2 regions of the Sphingomonas sp. PAMC 26617 genome follow, and region 2 is predicted to be linked to the other one. Evidence: riboswitches for the same ligand, from Rfam matches in the RefSeq annotation. Region 2 holds a riboswitch; the other holds the start of a gene.
What was found. Region 2 has a riboswitch for cobalamin ahead of cobW (cobalamin biosynthesis protein CobW). Riboswitches for the same ligand answer to the same signal wherever they lie in the genome.
Positions count from the first base shown of each region.

Region 1: another riboswitch for cobalamin. It lies ahead of RH91_RS06205 (TonB-dependent receptor plug domain-containing protein); the one in region 2 lies ahead of cobW (cobalamin biosynthesis protein CobW).

Region 1 is NZ_JH594425.1:1,423,043-1,429,760, reverse strand. It holds gene RH91_RS06230 (hypothetical protein) at 1-399, opposite strand, end outside; gene RH91_RS06225 (histidine phosphatase family protein) at 396-1,070, opposite strand; gene RH91_RS06220 (outer membrane protein) at 1,219-1,899, shown strand; gene dnaN (DNA polymerase III subunit beta) at 2,071-3,183, shown strand; gene cobU (bifunctional adenosylcobinamide kinase/adenosylcobinamide-phosphate guanylyltransferase) at 3,230-3,751, opposite strand; cobalamin riboswitch at 3,779-3,980, shown strand; gene RH91_RS06205 (TonB-dependent receptor plug domain-containing protein) at 4,113-6,047, shown strand; gene RH91_RS06200 (aminotransferase class I/II-fold pyridoxal phosphate-dependent enzyme) at 6,055-6,718, shown strand, end outside.
Region 2 is NZ_JH594425.1:3,026,359-3,033,076, reverse strand. It holds gene RH91_RS13305 (MIP/aquaporin family protein) at 1-428, opposite strand, end outside; gene RH91_RS13300 (ATP-grasp fold amidoligase family protein) at 529-1,395, opposite strand; gene RH91_RS13295 (DUF3833 family protein) at 1,540-2,025, opposite strand; gene RH91_RS13290 (hypothetical protein) at 2,244-2,495, shown strand; gene RH91_RS13285 (DsbA family oxidoreductase) at 2,656-3,291, shown strand; cobalamin riboswitch at 3,408-3,641, shown strand; gene cobW (cobalamin biosynthesis protein CobW) at 3,812-4,849, shown strand; gene cobN (cobaltochelatase subunit CobN) at 4,856-6,718, shown strand, end outside.

The DNA.
Region 1 (6,718 bases), 1.6 Mb from region 2:
GCTCATGCTCCGGCTGGAGCGGATCGCCGAGACGATCGCGGCGTCGGTCCGCGCATCGGGCGCCCAAGCGTCGGCAGCGGTCGCGGTCAGGTCGAAGCGGCGGTCCCCGACCGACAGCGTGACGCGCGCCTGGCGATCGCGCTCCCGGCTCAGCCGGATGTGGAGCTGGTTCCGCACCCGTCCCGCTCCAGCCTCCCGCCCCGGCCAGCTCGCGATGCTCGCGAACGGCCGCCAGCGCGACGCGCCGCCCGCGCGCACCGGCTCGGCGATCGCGAAGCAGCGGCCCGGCGCGGAGTCGCTGAACGCGCCCCACCGGTCGAACACGCCGAGCGTCTCGCGCGCCCCCGCCCCCGCCGGGAGCGCGGCCAACGCCAGCACCGCCAGCAGCCGCCGGATCACGCGGGCGCATGCCCCGCGCCGCGATGGACCAGCGTCTCGACTCCGCGCTCGATCAGCACGATCGAGCCCTGCGGCAGCCCGGGCAATGCGGGCGCGCCATAGCCCGGCAAGTCCGCGCCTCCGGTCATCACCCCGCGCAGCACCCGGCTGGAGACGCCGTGCATGATGACGAGCCGGTCGCCCGGATCGGCGTCGGTATCCGCGAGCCAGCCCGATACGCGTGCGGCGATCGCGGGATAGTGTTCGCCGCCCGGGGCGGGATGCAACAGCCCGGTCTCGCGATCCACGACCTTCAGCCCTTCCGCCGCGAGATCGGCATAATAGCGCCCCGCCCAGTCGCCGGTGCCGATCTCGACCAGCCGCGAATCGGTGTGTGCGCCGTGCCAATCGAGCTCGAGATGCTCCGCGATCACCGCAAGCGTCTGCAATGCGCGCCCGGTCGGCGAGGCCCACAAGGTCAGTGCGGGCTTGGCGCCCAATTTCTGCCGCAACACCCGCCCCATTTCCTCCGCCTGCGCGAAACCGGCGCGGGTCAGCGGCGTGTGCGGGTGCTCCCCCTGCAGGCGCCCTGCGGCGTTGAAGACGGTTTCGCCGTGCCGCGCAATGTAATCGCGGCCGCCGCGTGGCGACTTCGGGGCGGTTTGCGACAGTATCGGGGCGTTGGAATTCATGGGCGTTCCTTCAACCCCGTGTGGCGCAAAAGCAACGGTTTTCCGTGTTTATCTGAGGTTCATGCAAGGCCTTCGGCGAGCGCCTATCTGAGCCTTCCCCGCTGTTAAGGATTTGGAACCGGCGGGCGAACACCATGGAGTTACCCCAATGCGCAAGATCGTCCTCACCGCCGCCACCGCCGTTCTCGGCCTCGGCATGGCTGCCCCCGCACTGGCCCAGGACGGCCCGCCCACCAATTCCCCCGACCGCGCGTTCAACGGCCCGCGTGCCGGCGTCCTGCTCGGCTATGACAAGCTGCAGCCCGGCAGCACCGACGGATCGAGCATCCGCGGCGACCGCGGTGCCGACGGCCTGACCTATGGCGGCGACATCGGCTATGACATCGACAACGGCGGCCGCTTCGTGTTCGGCGTCGAAGGCGAAGTCACCGGGTCGACCAGCAAGGTCACCAACAACCCGGTCGATGCAGCCGCGCTCGGCTACGGCCGCGTCAAGGCCGGTCGTGACTTCTATGCCGGCGCGCGCGTCGGCTACAAGCTTCAGCCGACCATGCTGCTGTACGTCAAGGGCGGTTACACCAACGCCCGCCTCGATCTGACCGCGAACAACGGCACGGTCACCACCGGCCAGCATTATACGCTGGACGGCTACCGGGTCGGCGCAGGCGTCGAGCAGGCGATCACGGCGCGCACCTATGCCAAGCTCGAATATCGCTATTCGAACTACGGCAACGCACGTCTTGAGTTCGCGAATGGTGCCAACACCAACAACTTCAGCGTCGACACGGACCGTCACCAGGTTCTCGCCGGCGTCGGCTTCCGCTTCTGATTCGGTCGCTTACGACCGGAAACGAGACGGCCCACGGCTGATTAGCTGCGGGAAAGAGGGGTCGGGGCGCTTGCTCCGGCCCCTTTTATGTTTAAGGAAAGGCACACGGCGAATTGCCCCCGGTGCGCACCGGAATGGGCTGAAAATGGGGCGGCGGCCCGGGGGAACGGCATGAAGGCGACGATCGAACGCGCAACCTTGTTGAAGGGGCTCAGCCACGTCCAGTCGGTGGTCGAGCGGCGCAATACCATTCCAATCCTGTCCAACGTGCTGATCGAGGCGACCGCCGAAGGTGGCCTCAAGCTGATGGCGACCGATTTGGATCTCCAGATCAACGAGACGATCGCGGCCGCGGTCGACCAGCCGGGCTCGACCACCGTGTCGGCGCACACCTTGTTCGACATCGCACGCAAACTGCCCGAGGGTAGCCAGGTGTCGCTCAGCGCGGCCGAGGGCAAGATGACGATCATGGCGGGACGCGCCAAGTTCCAGCTCGGCACGCTGCCGCGCGACGATTTCCCGGTGATCGCCGAGGGCGAGCTCCCGGTCAGCTTCGAGCTGCCCGCCGAGACGCTCAAGCAGATCATCGACAAGACGCGCTTCGCGATCTCGACCGAGGAAACGCGCTATTATCTGAACGGCATCTTCTGGCACGTGTCAGAGGATCCGCTCCCCGTGCTCAAGGCCGCCGCAACCGACGGCCACCGTCTTGCGCGCGTGACCATGCCGCGGCCGGATGGCGCGGAGACGATGCCCGACATCATCATCCCGCGGAAGTGCATCGCCGAGCTGCGCAAGCTGCTCGACGAGATCGACGGCTCGGTCGGCGTGTCGATGTCGCCGACCAAGATCCGCTTCGATCTCGGGCAGGCGCTGCTGACGTCCAAGCTGATCGACGGGACCTTCCCGGACTACAGCCGCGTCATCCCGACCGGCAACGACAAGATCCTCAAGATCGACCCGCGCAGCTTCGAGGAAGGCGTCGACCGCGTCTCGACGATCGCGACCGAGAAGACCCGCGCGGTCAAGATGGCGCTCGACCGCGACAAGATCATCCTGTCGGTCAGCTCGCCCGAAAACGGCACCGCCGCCGAGGAAGTCCCGGGCGAATACACCGCGCTCGGGTTCGAGATCGGGTTCAACAGCCGCTATCTGCTCGACATCCTCGGGCAGCTCGATGGCGACACGATCGAGGTCCACCTCGCCGATGCCGCCGCGCCGACGTTGATCCGCGAGAATGACAAGTCGGCGGCGCTGTACGTCCTGATGCCGATGCGCGTCTGAGGACGCGGTCTCGTTCTCCTGCGCCGGCGGGAGAACGAGATCACGTCTAGCGCGTCCCGCCAAAGGGTTGCAGCGGCAACACCAGTCCCGCCGCGACAAAATAGCACGCGTCCACCTGCGCCGCGACCTCCTGGTTGAGCCGCCCCGCGGCGTCGCGGAACCTCCGGCCCAGCGGATGCTCGGGCACGATCCCCAGCCCGACCTCGTTGCTCACGATCATTACCGGCAGCGGCGTTCCGGCGATCGCGGCGAGCAGATCCGCGGTGCGGCGAGCGATGTCATGTTCCCCCAGCATCAGGTTCGACAGCCACAACGTCAGGCAATCGACCAGTACCGCGCCGGCCCCGACCGCGCCAATTGCCTCGGGGAGCGCGAGCGGGCATTCCACCGTCCGCCACCGCGCGCCGCGATCCGCCTGGTGCCGGGCGATGCGATCCGCCATCTCATCGTCGCGGCCTTCCCCGGTCGCAAGATAGGTCAGCGGTCCGTCGCACGCCTCCGCCGCCTGCTGCGCAAGCCGGCTCTTGCCCGACCGTGCGCCGCCCAGGAATAGTGTCGATCGTGCCACGGCTTGCCCTTGTCCAACGCGCGTTCTAGACGCGCAGCTGCGACAGGTTCCCAGAGATGGGATGAAAAGGGAACCCGGAAGCGAGCGCAGGCTCGTCATCCGGGGCTGTCCCCGCAACTGTGACCGGCGAGTCTTGCTCCTTCGTGCGCCACTGGATCTCCGGATCCGGGAAGGCCGGGCAAGATGAGGACCCGGAAGCCAGGAGACCTGCCTGTCGCGGTTGTCCTTCGTCCGGCCGGGGAGTGCCGAGCGATCGAGGGTTTCCTCGCGAGACGACATGGTTGGGGTCGTGCGTCGCGGGAAGTCGTTTTCCGGCATATCGCCATGCGTGGTCCCATGAGCTGTTGCGAAGGGGAACCACGTGAAGACCTGTACCTATCTGATAGTGCTGCCGTGCATAGCGCTTGCCGCGCCCGCGCTGGCGCAGAGCGCGCAGTCCACCACTGGGCTGGAGAAGGCCGCCGATGCCGCGCAGGAGATCGTCGTCACCGCCAACCGCGCGGCACGCCCTGTCGATACCGTCGGCCAGTCGGTCACCGTTCTGGACACCGCCACCATCACGCAGCGCCAGGCGGTGGTCGTGTCCGACCTGCTCCGCCAGACACCCGGCGTCACCGTGGTCCGCAACGGCGGGATCGGCACCACGACCTCGGTCAGCATTCGCGGCGCGGAGAGCGACCAGACCGTCGCGCTGATCGACGGGATCAAGCTCAACGATCCGTCCGCGCCGGGCGGGGGGTTCAACTTCGGCAACCTGCTGATCGGCAATATCGCGCGGATCGAAGTGCTGCGCGGGGCGCAATCGGTGTTGTGGGGCAGCCAGGCGATCGGCGGGGTGGTCAACCTCGTCACCCGCCAGCCGACCGAGAACATCGCGATCATCGCACGTGCCGAGGGCGGCGGCGATGGCACCGGGCAGGGGTTCGCCAACGTCTCGGGCAAGGCCGGGCCGGTGTCGGCGAGCTTCGGCGGCGGGTATTATAGTACCGGTGGGATCTCGGCCTATGCGCCCGGCACCGAACGCGACGGGTTCCGCAGCTATGCCGCCAACGGCAGCCTCGGGATCGCGCTCGCGAGCACCGTCTCGGTTGACCTGCGGGGTTTCTACACCAACAGCCGCACCGATTTCGATGGCTTCCCGCCGCCCGACTACACGTTCGGCGACACGCGTGAATATGGCGATTCCGAACAATGGATCGGCTATGCCGGGCTCAACGCCGCGCTGTTCGACGGGCGCCTGCGCAACCGCATCGGCTATGCGCACACCGATACCGACCGCCGCAATTTCGACCCCGACAGCGACCCGACCGAGACGTTCCGCGGGATCGGCCGCAACGACCGGATCGAATATCAGGGGACGGCGGACATCACCAAGGCGGTGTTCGCGACCTTCGGTGCCGAACGCGAGGTCTCGCGCTTTTCCTCGTCGAGCTATGGCGGCCCGGTCACGCGCGGGCGGGCGCGGTTGTTCAGCGGCTACGGCCAGCTCGCGATCACGCCGATCGCCGGGCTGACCGCGACGGGCGGCGTGCGGCATGACGACCACAACATCTTCGGCGGTGCGACGACGTTTTCGGGAAGCGGGGTCTATTCGCCCAACGCCGGCGCGACCACGCTGCGTGCGAGCTATTCCGAAGGGTTCAAGGCCCCGACGCTGTACCAGCTGCAGAGCGAATATGGGAATGCCGGCCTGACCCCGGAACGCTCGCACGGCTGGGACGCCGGTATCACGCAAAAGGCGCTGGACGGCGCGGTCGAGGCAAGCGCGACGTATTTTCACCGCAACTCGCGCGATCTCATCACCTTCGTATCGTGCGACGGACCATTGACCGGGATCTGCACCGATCGCCCGTTCGGCACTTACGACAATATCGCACGGACCCGCGCGCAGGGGGTGGAACTCACGCTGCTGCTGCGCCCGGTCGCGCCGCTGACGGTCAGCGCGAGCTACACCTATCTCGACGCGACCGATCGCTCGCCCGGTTCCGCCACGTTCGGATACACGCTCGCGCGGCGGCCGGGCCAGAGCATCACCGTCAACGCCGACTATCGCTGGACCTTCGGGCTGACGACCGGCGCGACGCTGACCTCGGTCGGCGACAGTTTCGACGATGCCGCGAACGCGCGACGGCTCGACGGCTATGTGCTCGCGGACCTGCGCGCGTCCTTTCCGGTCACCAGGACGGTCGAAGTGTACGGCCGGATCGAGAACGTGCTCGATACGCACTACCAGACGATCTACCAATATGGGCAACCCGGTCGCGCTGCCTTTGGCGGCATCCGGCTGACCTATTGACCGCCCGATGACACCCCGCGACCTCGCCCTGTTTCACGCCCACGGCGGACGGGTCGAGGCTGCGCGGGCCGCGTTCGGGGGGGCGGACTGGATCGACCTGTCGACCGGGATCGCACCCTGGGCGTGGCCGGTGGCGGGGGTCGATCCGGGTTGGGAGCGGCTGCCCGAGCCGGGGGCGATCGCCGCACTCGAGGCGGCGGCGGCGGCGGCGTTCGGGGTGGCCGATCCGACACAGGTCGTCGCGGTGCCGGGGACCGACCTTGCGATGCGGGTGCTGGCACCGCTACTGGGCGCGAAACGGCCGAGCGTGGTGCGGCCGGGCTATGCGGGGCATCTCGCGGCGTGGCCGGGTGCGGTGGCGGTTTCGGCGGATTCGGTGGATGCAGTGGGTCACGCCCCATCCCTTCCCATTCGTCACCCCGGGCCTGTCCCGGGGTCCACCGTGCCGCGTGATCCACGGCCAGGGGATACGCACCCCGGTGGACCCCGGGCCAAGCCCGGGGTGACGGTGGGAGTTGGAGGTGGCGGCGCGCTCAACGACGCCGACCTGCTGGTGCTCGCCTCGCCCGCCAATCCCGATGGCCGCGTCACCGATCCCGCGCTGCTGCGCACGCTTGCGACGACGATGACCGTCGTCGTGGACGAAGCCTATGCCGACCCCGCCCCCGCCC
Region 2 (6,718 bases):
AGCGCGGTGTTGAGCACGATCGTCATCAGGAAAAACGTGCCGATCCCTTCCAGCACAAGCCCGCCTGTCACCGAAGTCAGGCTGGTCGTGACCGTGGTCATTCCCAGGCTATGCGGTGCATCGACGCCATAGATTGCGGCCAGCGCCAAGCCACCGATTGCGCCCCCGGCGAATTGCGCCAGGAAAACCGGCAGGGCCGCGCCGATCTTGCCCTCGCCCGCGATGACGACCCCGAGGGTCAATGCGGGGTTCAGGTAGGAGTTGCTCTCGTTCCCAAAGGCATAGGCGAACGCCATGATGACGAAGCCATGCGCCAGTGCGATCGCCGCTATGTTCGGCGGGTCGAGCACGGTCACCGCGCCGGCACCGATGAAGATCAGTGCGAATGTTCCGAGGAATTCGGCGATCAGCGCTTTTATAAGATGCACGGTTTTTCTCGCTCGCCACATGACACGCCGTTCGCGCTGTGACTGGCCGGATAACGATCGGCGGCGGTGTGCGACCCACCGAAAGACCCTAAAATCGAGTTCATGAAATTCCGAACGGCATCGACGGGGCCTCGTACACCGAACGCGAGGCCGGACCTGACGCCACGGGTGCGCCTGTGAACGGGGCCCCCGTCAGCCAGCATTGGCCGAGCGACACATCCAGCGAAAACGGATCGAACGGGTCCAGCCCGGAACCGGGGTAAAAGGTCATTTCGCCAAACCGCGGCACGCGTCCTACGTCGTAGAAATCGATCCGGACGAAATCGAAGCCGCTTGCCAGGGCTTCCGCGCCTCCGATCATGCGGTCCAAGGCCATCGGCTGCGGCATGTCTTCGCCCAACCCGTCACCCGACAGCCGTCTCCAGCGGCGGTCGAACACCGTCCAGCGATGATTGGTCGCGCGGTCGCTATGAACCTGGATCACCGCGACCCTGCCGTGGAAGACGTACAGCTTGTAATCGATCGGCAACACCGGGGCGACGCCGACGAAGGGTTCGATCAACACCCCGCGCGGCACGTCGCGATATCCCCACTCGTCGAGCCAGTCCCCGTAGGACCGTCGCATCCACGACGCCGCCGAGCGGCGAACCATGGCCCAGTCGTCGGCCTGGCTGCAGACCACCCGCACCTGTTTGCAACCATGGCGCGATTTTACGACGAATGGATAGGAACAGGGCGGTGTCGTCGGCAGGATGTCACCCGACCACAGCGTCGGCGTCACCCAGTCTGGCCCGAGCATGTCGGAGACGAAGCGCTTTACCGTCAGCTTGTCGATCAACCCCGGCATCCGAGGATCGCGGTCGACGAGCTTGCGCTGCTGGACCAGTTCGGTGAACAACCGGGGCGCGGTGAGCGACAACAGGCGTTTGTGTCGCCAAAGGTACGTGAGATGCAGACGCAGCAGCATCGGCAGCGACGCCTTTGGCCGAGCGCCCCACCCCGCGAAGGCGGACGTTGACCTCCCGGTCTCCGCGACCGGTAACGCAGCAGCGATGCCGAGATCACCCGACATCGACGGAGCCTGCTCGCCAGCCCGCAGGCGTCGGAAGGATCACGGCCTGCGCACGATCGTCTCGTCCACGCTGGCGACCGGGACGCCGAATTTCGTCACGACCATGCGGTTGCGCGCGGTCTGGCCGCCCGGTTGCAAGTCGAGCCATTGCTGGGCGTGCAATCCATGCTTCATGGCAAACCGCAAATGCAGGCGGTTACCGGTAACCTCTCCCGTCACCGGACCGACGGCATCGCTCAACGTTCCCGCGTATCGATCCGGCGCGATCCGACGAAGATGCCACGTCCGGTGCGTAGGTTTGCCGACACCCTCGCGAACGTCCTGCTCCAGGTCGATTTGGCCAGCCCCAGGGGCAACGCCATATCCTTCGACGAGCGTTGGCGTATGATGCCGCAGTATCACCGAAAGGCGCCCTTTCCCTTCGGTATGTCCGGCGAAGAACGCGACGGGATCGAACACCGGCACGGGAGCGTGCGTGCGCGCGAGATGCCCCGAGGGCACGCAAGCGCTGAGCGCGATCGACACGGCGAGCAGAGGGACGCTCTTCGCGATACTTTTGGTGGAGCGACGGAACGCCAGAAACACAACCATCGTCGCCAAACCAATGAACGGCAGGACGGTTGTCTAAATTCGCGTTCATAGTGTGGCCGGGAACGGCCCAACGGGAGGACTACCAGTCGGGCGTGCCGCCCCACCCCGATCTTCCACGCCGTCATTTTTCCCGGAACGCAGTATCCAAGATCTTGCTGAACGGTGTCAGCAGACAGCTCAGCACAGACCGTTTGTGTCCCAGAAAATCGATCTGCGCGGTCTATCTCCGTTTCGATACCTCCGATCCGGATCGCCTGCCCCACCTCGTCGAGGCGGGGCTCGTCCGGGACGTGAAGGCCGATATCGACAGCCTCAGCGGCGTGGCGAATTACGTCAATCGCACCTTTTCGCTCTTCTCCCATGCACAGCATCGCCGGCCGAAACGGATGCTCGTGAAGGCGTGACGCAGTCCAGCCGTCGGAATCGCGGCGTGAAATCGGAATGCAGGACGCCTCAGCGCGGACGGCTTGCCGCCTTTCGTCAACGCGCAGGTGTAATCGCCACCCCGTATCCTTATGTCTTGCGCCATCCTCTCTCATCGAACGGTGTTGCGTGTCCAAGCCCATGAAGATCGATTTCGTTTCTGATGTCTCTTGCCCGTGGTGCATCATTGGCCTGCGCGGCCTCGAGGAAGCACTCGCGCGCACGGGGGACCTGGTCAGCGCCGACATCACTTTTCAGCCGTTCGAGCTGAACCCCGGGATGGGCAAGGATGGACAGAATATCAGGGAACACGTTGCCGAAAAATACGGCTCGACACCCGAACAGTCGGCCGCCAGCCGCACGATGATCCGCGATCGCGCGGCCGAACTCGGCTTTTCGATGCAGATGTTGGAGACGAGCCGCATCTACAACACCTTCGATGCCCACCGGTTGCTGCATTGGGCGCATATCGAGGGCAAGCAGGCCGCGTTGAAGAACGCGTTGTTCGTCGCTTATTTCACCGATCAGCAGGATCCGTCCGACCATGACGTGCTGATCGCCACCGCCGCACAGGCCGGGCTCGACCCCGTGCGCGCCGCCGCGATCCTTGCGTCGAGCGAATTCGCGGACGAGGTCCGGACGGCCGAGCAGCTATGGCAGTCGCGCGGGATCAGCGCGGTGCCTGCCGTCGTCATCAACGATCGCTACCTGATCTCGGGGGGGCAGACGCCCGAAGCATTCGAGCGCGCGTTGCGCGAGATCGCCGCGCAGGACTGACATCGGCGCATCCTCGCGCCTTTTGCGGAAGCACGCTCCCTGACGCGATGCGGCGCATTACCGAATTGGCAAGCCGCCCGGCTTCGGCTAGGATTGTCGACGGGCGCCGTTTCACGGTGCCCGTTGATCGCGCCGGTGCCCCGCGAGGGGCTTGAATGGGAATGCGGTGCGGGGGTCCTCCCCCAAATCCGCGGCTGTCCCTGCAACTGTAAGCGGTGAGCGAAAGCGTCATGCTCCCGGCAACGGGAGCGGCCACTGGACTCCGACGGTTTTCGAACCGTCGATCTGGGAAGGCGATGCTCTAGCGATGACCCGCGAGCCAGGAGACCTGCCGGCGATAAGGTCGCTCTTGCCTTGGCCCAGGGGATGGCCGCGGCACGGTTCTCCGTCTGAGCGACGAGCCTATGCGGCTGGGGCTGCATCGGTGCGTGGCTGGGCGGCTTTACGGCGCTCGTCCGTCGTCGCGCGCCGTCCGAAATCGGCCCCTTCCGTTCGTTGCTGTCGCGCCGCGGGGAAGAGCATGTCCGATCTATCGAAGGTTCCCGTCACCATTGTCACCGGCTTCCTTGGCGCCGGAAAGACGACCCTCATCAGCCACCTGATCCGCAACGCCGGTGGGCGGCGGCTCGCGGTGGTGGTCAACGAATTCGGCACATTGGGGGTCGATGGCGACATCCTGAAGGGCTGCGCGATCCCCGATTGCCCGGCCGAGAACATTGTCGAGCTCGCCAACGGGTGCATCTGCTGCACCGTCGCGGACGATTTCATCCCGACCGTCGAGACGCTGCTCGCGATGGAGCCGCGGCCCGACCATATCCTGATCGAGACATCCGGGCTCGCCCTGCCCAAGCCGCTGCTGAAAGCGTTCGACTGGCCCGCGATCCGCTCGCGCATCACGGTCGACGGGGTGATCACGCTGGCGGACGCCGAGGCGGTCGCCGCGGGGCGGTTCGCGCCCGATCTCGCCGCGGTCGACGCGCAACGCGCTGCCGATCCGAGCATCGACCATGAAACCCCGTTGTCCGAAGTGTTCGAGGATCAACTCGCCTGCGCCGACATGGTGCTGCTCACCAAATGCGACCTCGCCGGGCCCGTCGGAATCGCCGCCGCACGCGCGGTCATCGCCGCCGAGACCCCGCGCCCGCTCCCGATCGTCGAGCTGGTCGATGGCATCGTCGACCCGCGCGTCGTGCTCGGGCTCGGCGCTGCGGCGGAGGACGATATCGCTGCCCGCCCGTCGCATCACGATGGCGAGGACGAGCACGAGCATGACGACTTCGACAGCATCGTCGTCGCATGGGGCGAGATCACCGACCCGGACGATCTCGCGCGCCGGATCGAGACGCTCGCGGCGGGCGGCGACGTGCTGCGCGTCAAGGGCTATGCCGCGGTCGCGGGCAAGCCGATGCGGTTGCTCGTCCAGGCGGTGGGCGCGCGGGTGCGCGTGCAATACGACCGACCGTGGCGCGGCGACGAGACGCGCGGCACGCAACTGGTGGTGATCGCCGAGCAAAACCGGCTCGACCCGCCGGCAATCAAGGCAGCGCTGGCGGGCTGATCCGCCATGCACGTCGTCTTCCGCGAAACGCACGGGCTGGAGGAGAGCGCCACGCCGCGCGATCTGGGGCAGGATGCCGCGGATCTCGTCGTACTGTCCTTTTCCGACAGCGACCTCGGCGCGTTCGCGGCGGGATGGCGCGCGGGCGGGCCGGGGATGCCAAGCCTGCGGCTCGCCAATCTCGCCGAGTTGACGCACCCGCTTTCGGTCGACACCTATGTCGAGCGGACGCTGGGAGCCGCAAAGGGAATCCTGATTCGGCTGATCGGCGGGATCGCCTATTGGCCCTACGGCGTGCAGCAGGTCGAAGCGCTCGCCCGACGAGACGGGATCGCGCTGGCGATCATCCCCGCGGATGGCCGCATGGATCCGCGCCTCGATGCCGCATCGACGGTGCCGGTCTCGACGCTGCGACGGCTGACGGAACTGTGCGACATTGGCGGCGCGACGGCGGCGCGCGCGGCGATCGCGCAATTCGCACTGGCAGCCGGGTTGTACGTCAAGCCCGTCCCGGCAGCGCGCGCGATCGCCTCGGTTGGCGGCTGGCAACCGGAGCCCGGTGTGACCTGCCCGGCGGCGTTCGCGCTGACGGCGATCCGACCGCGAGTTCTGCTGGTCTTCTACCGATCCTATCTCATGGCCGCCGATCTCGACCCGATTACGGCGCTGAACGCGGCGTTCGTGGAACGCGGCTACGAGGTCCTCGCGCTGTTCGCGCCGTCGCTCAAGGATCGTTCGGCGGGCCAGTGGCTGGCGCGCTGGGTGTCCGCGCTCGCGCCGGTCGCGATCGTCAACGCAACCGCTTTCTCCGCGCGCGATGCCGCCGGCACAACCCCGCTCGACGCCGCCGGAGTCCCGGTCTTCCAGGTCGCGCTGGCAACGTCCGACCGTGCCGCCTGGGCCGATGCGGCACGCGGTCTATCGCCCGCCGATCTCGCGATGCACGTCGTGCTGCCCGAGGTCGATGGCCGTCTGTTCGCCGGCGTGGCGAGCTTCAAGGACGCTGCCGCGCGCGACGCCGACCTGCAATTCGCCCGCCGCGAACACCGCGCCGAGCCAGAGCGAATCGCGGCGATCGCGGACCGGGTCCACGGCTGGATCGCGCTGGGAGCGAAGCCCGTTGCGGAGCGGCGGCTCGCGATCGTGCTGTCGACCTATCCGGGCAAGACCTACCAGATGGCGCACGCGGTCGGGCTCGATGCGCTCGCGTCGGTCACGGCGATGCTGGGCGACCTGGCGGATGCGGGCTATGCGACGGCATTGCGGAACATCGAGGATCTGCCGGTTGCACTGGCACAGCAGACCATCGGCTGGCCCCTGTCTGCCTATCGTGCGGCGCTCGCGACATTGCCCGCCGCGCTGCAGGCTGATGTGACCGCAGCCTGGGGCGCGCCCGAGGACGACCCAGCGGTTCTCGACGGCGCCTTCCATTTCGCCGCCGTCGCCGCCGGGGACAGTCTCGTCACGCTCCAGCCCGAACGCGGCAGCGCCGCGGTGCGCGCAGACGAGTATCACGATCTCTCGCGATGCCCGCGGCACGGCTATATCGCCTTCTACCTCTGGCTGCGCACGCAGGGGACCGACGCGCTGGTCCATGTCGGCGCGCACGGCACGCTCGAATGGCTGCCGGGCAAGGCGGTTGCGCTGTCGGATGCGTGCTGGCCCGAAGCGCTGACCGGCGCGATGCCCGTCGTCTATCCGTTCATCGTCAACGACCCCGGCGAGGCGGCGCAAGCCAAGCGGCGGATCGGCGCTGTCACGATCGGCCATGTCCCGCCGCCGCTGGTCCGCGCAGACGGTGGCACCGGGCTCGGACGGCTCGAGGCGCTGCTCGACGAATTCTCCAATGCCGACGGGCTCGATCCGGCA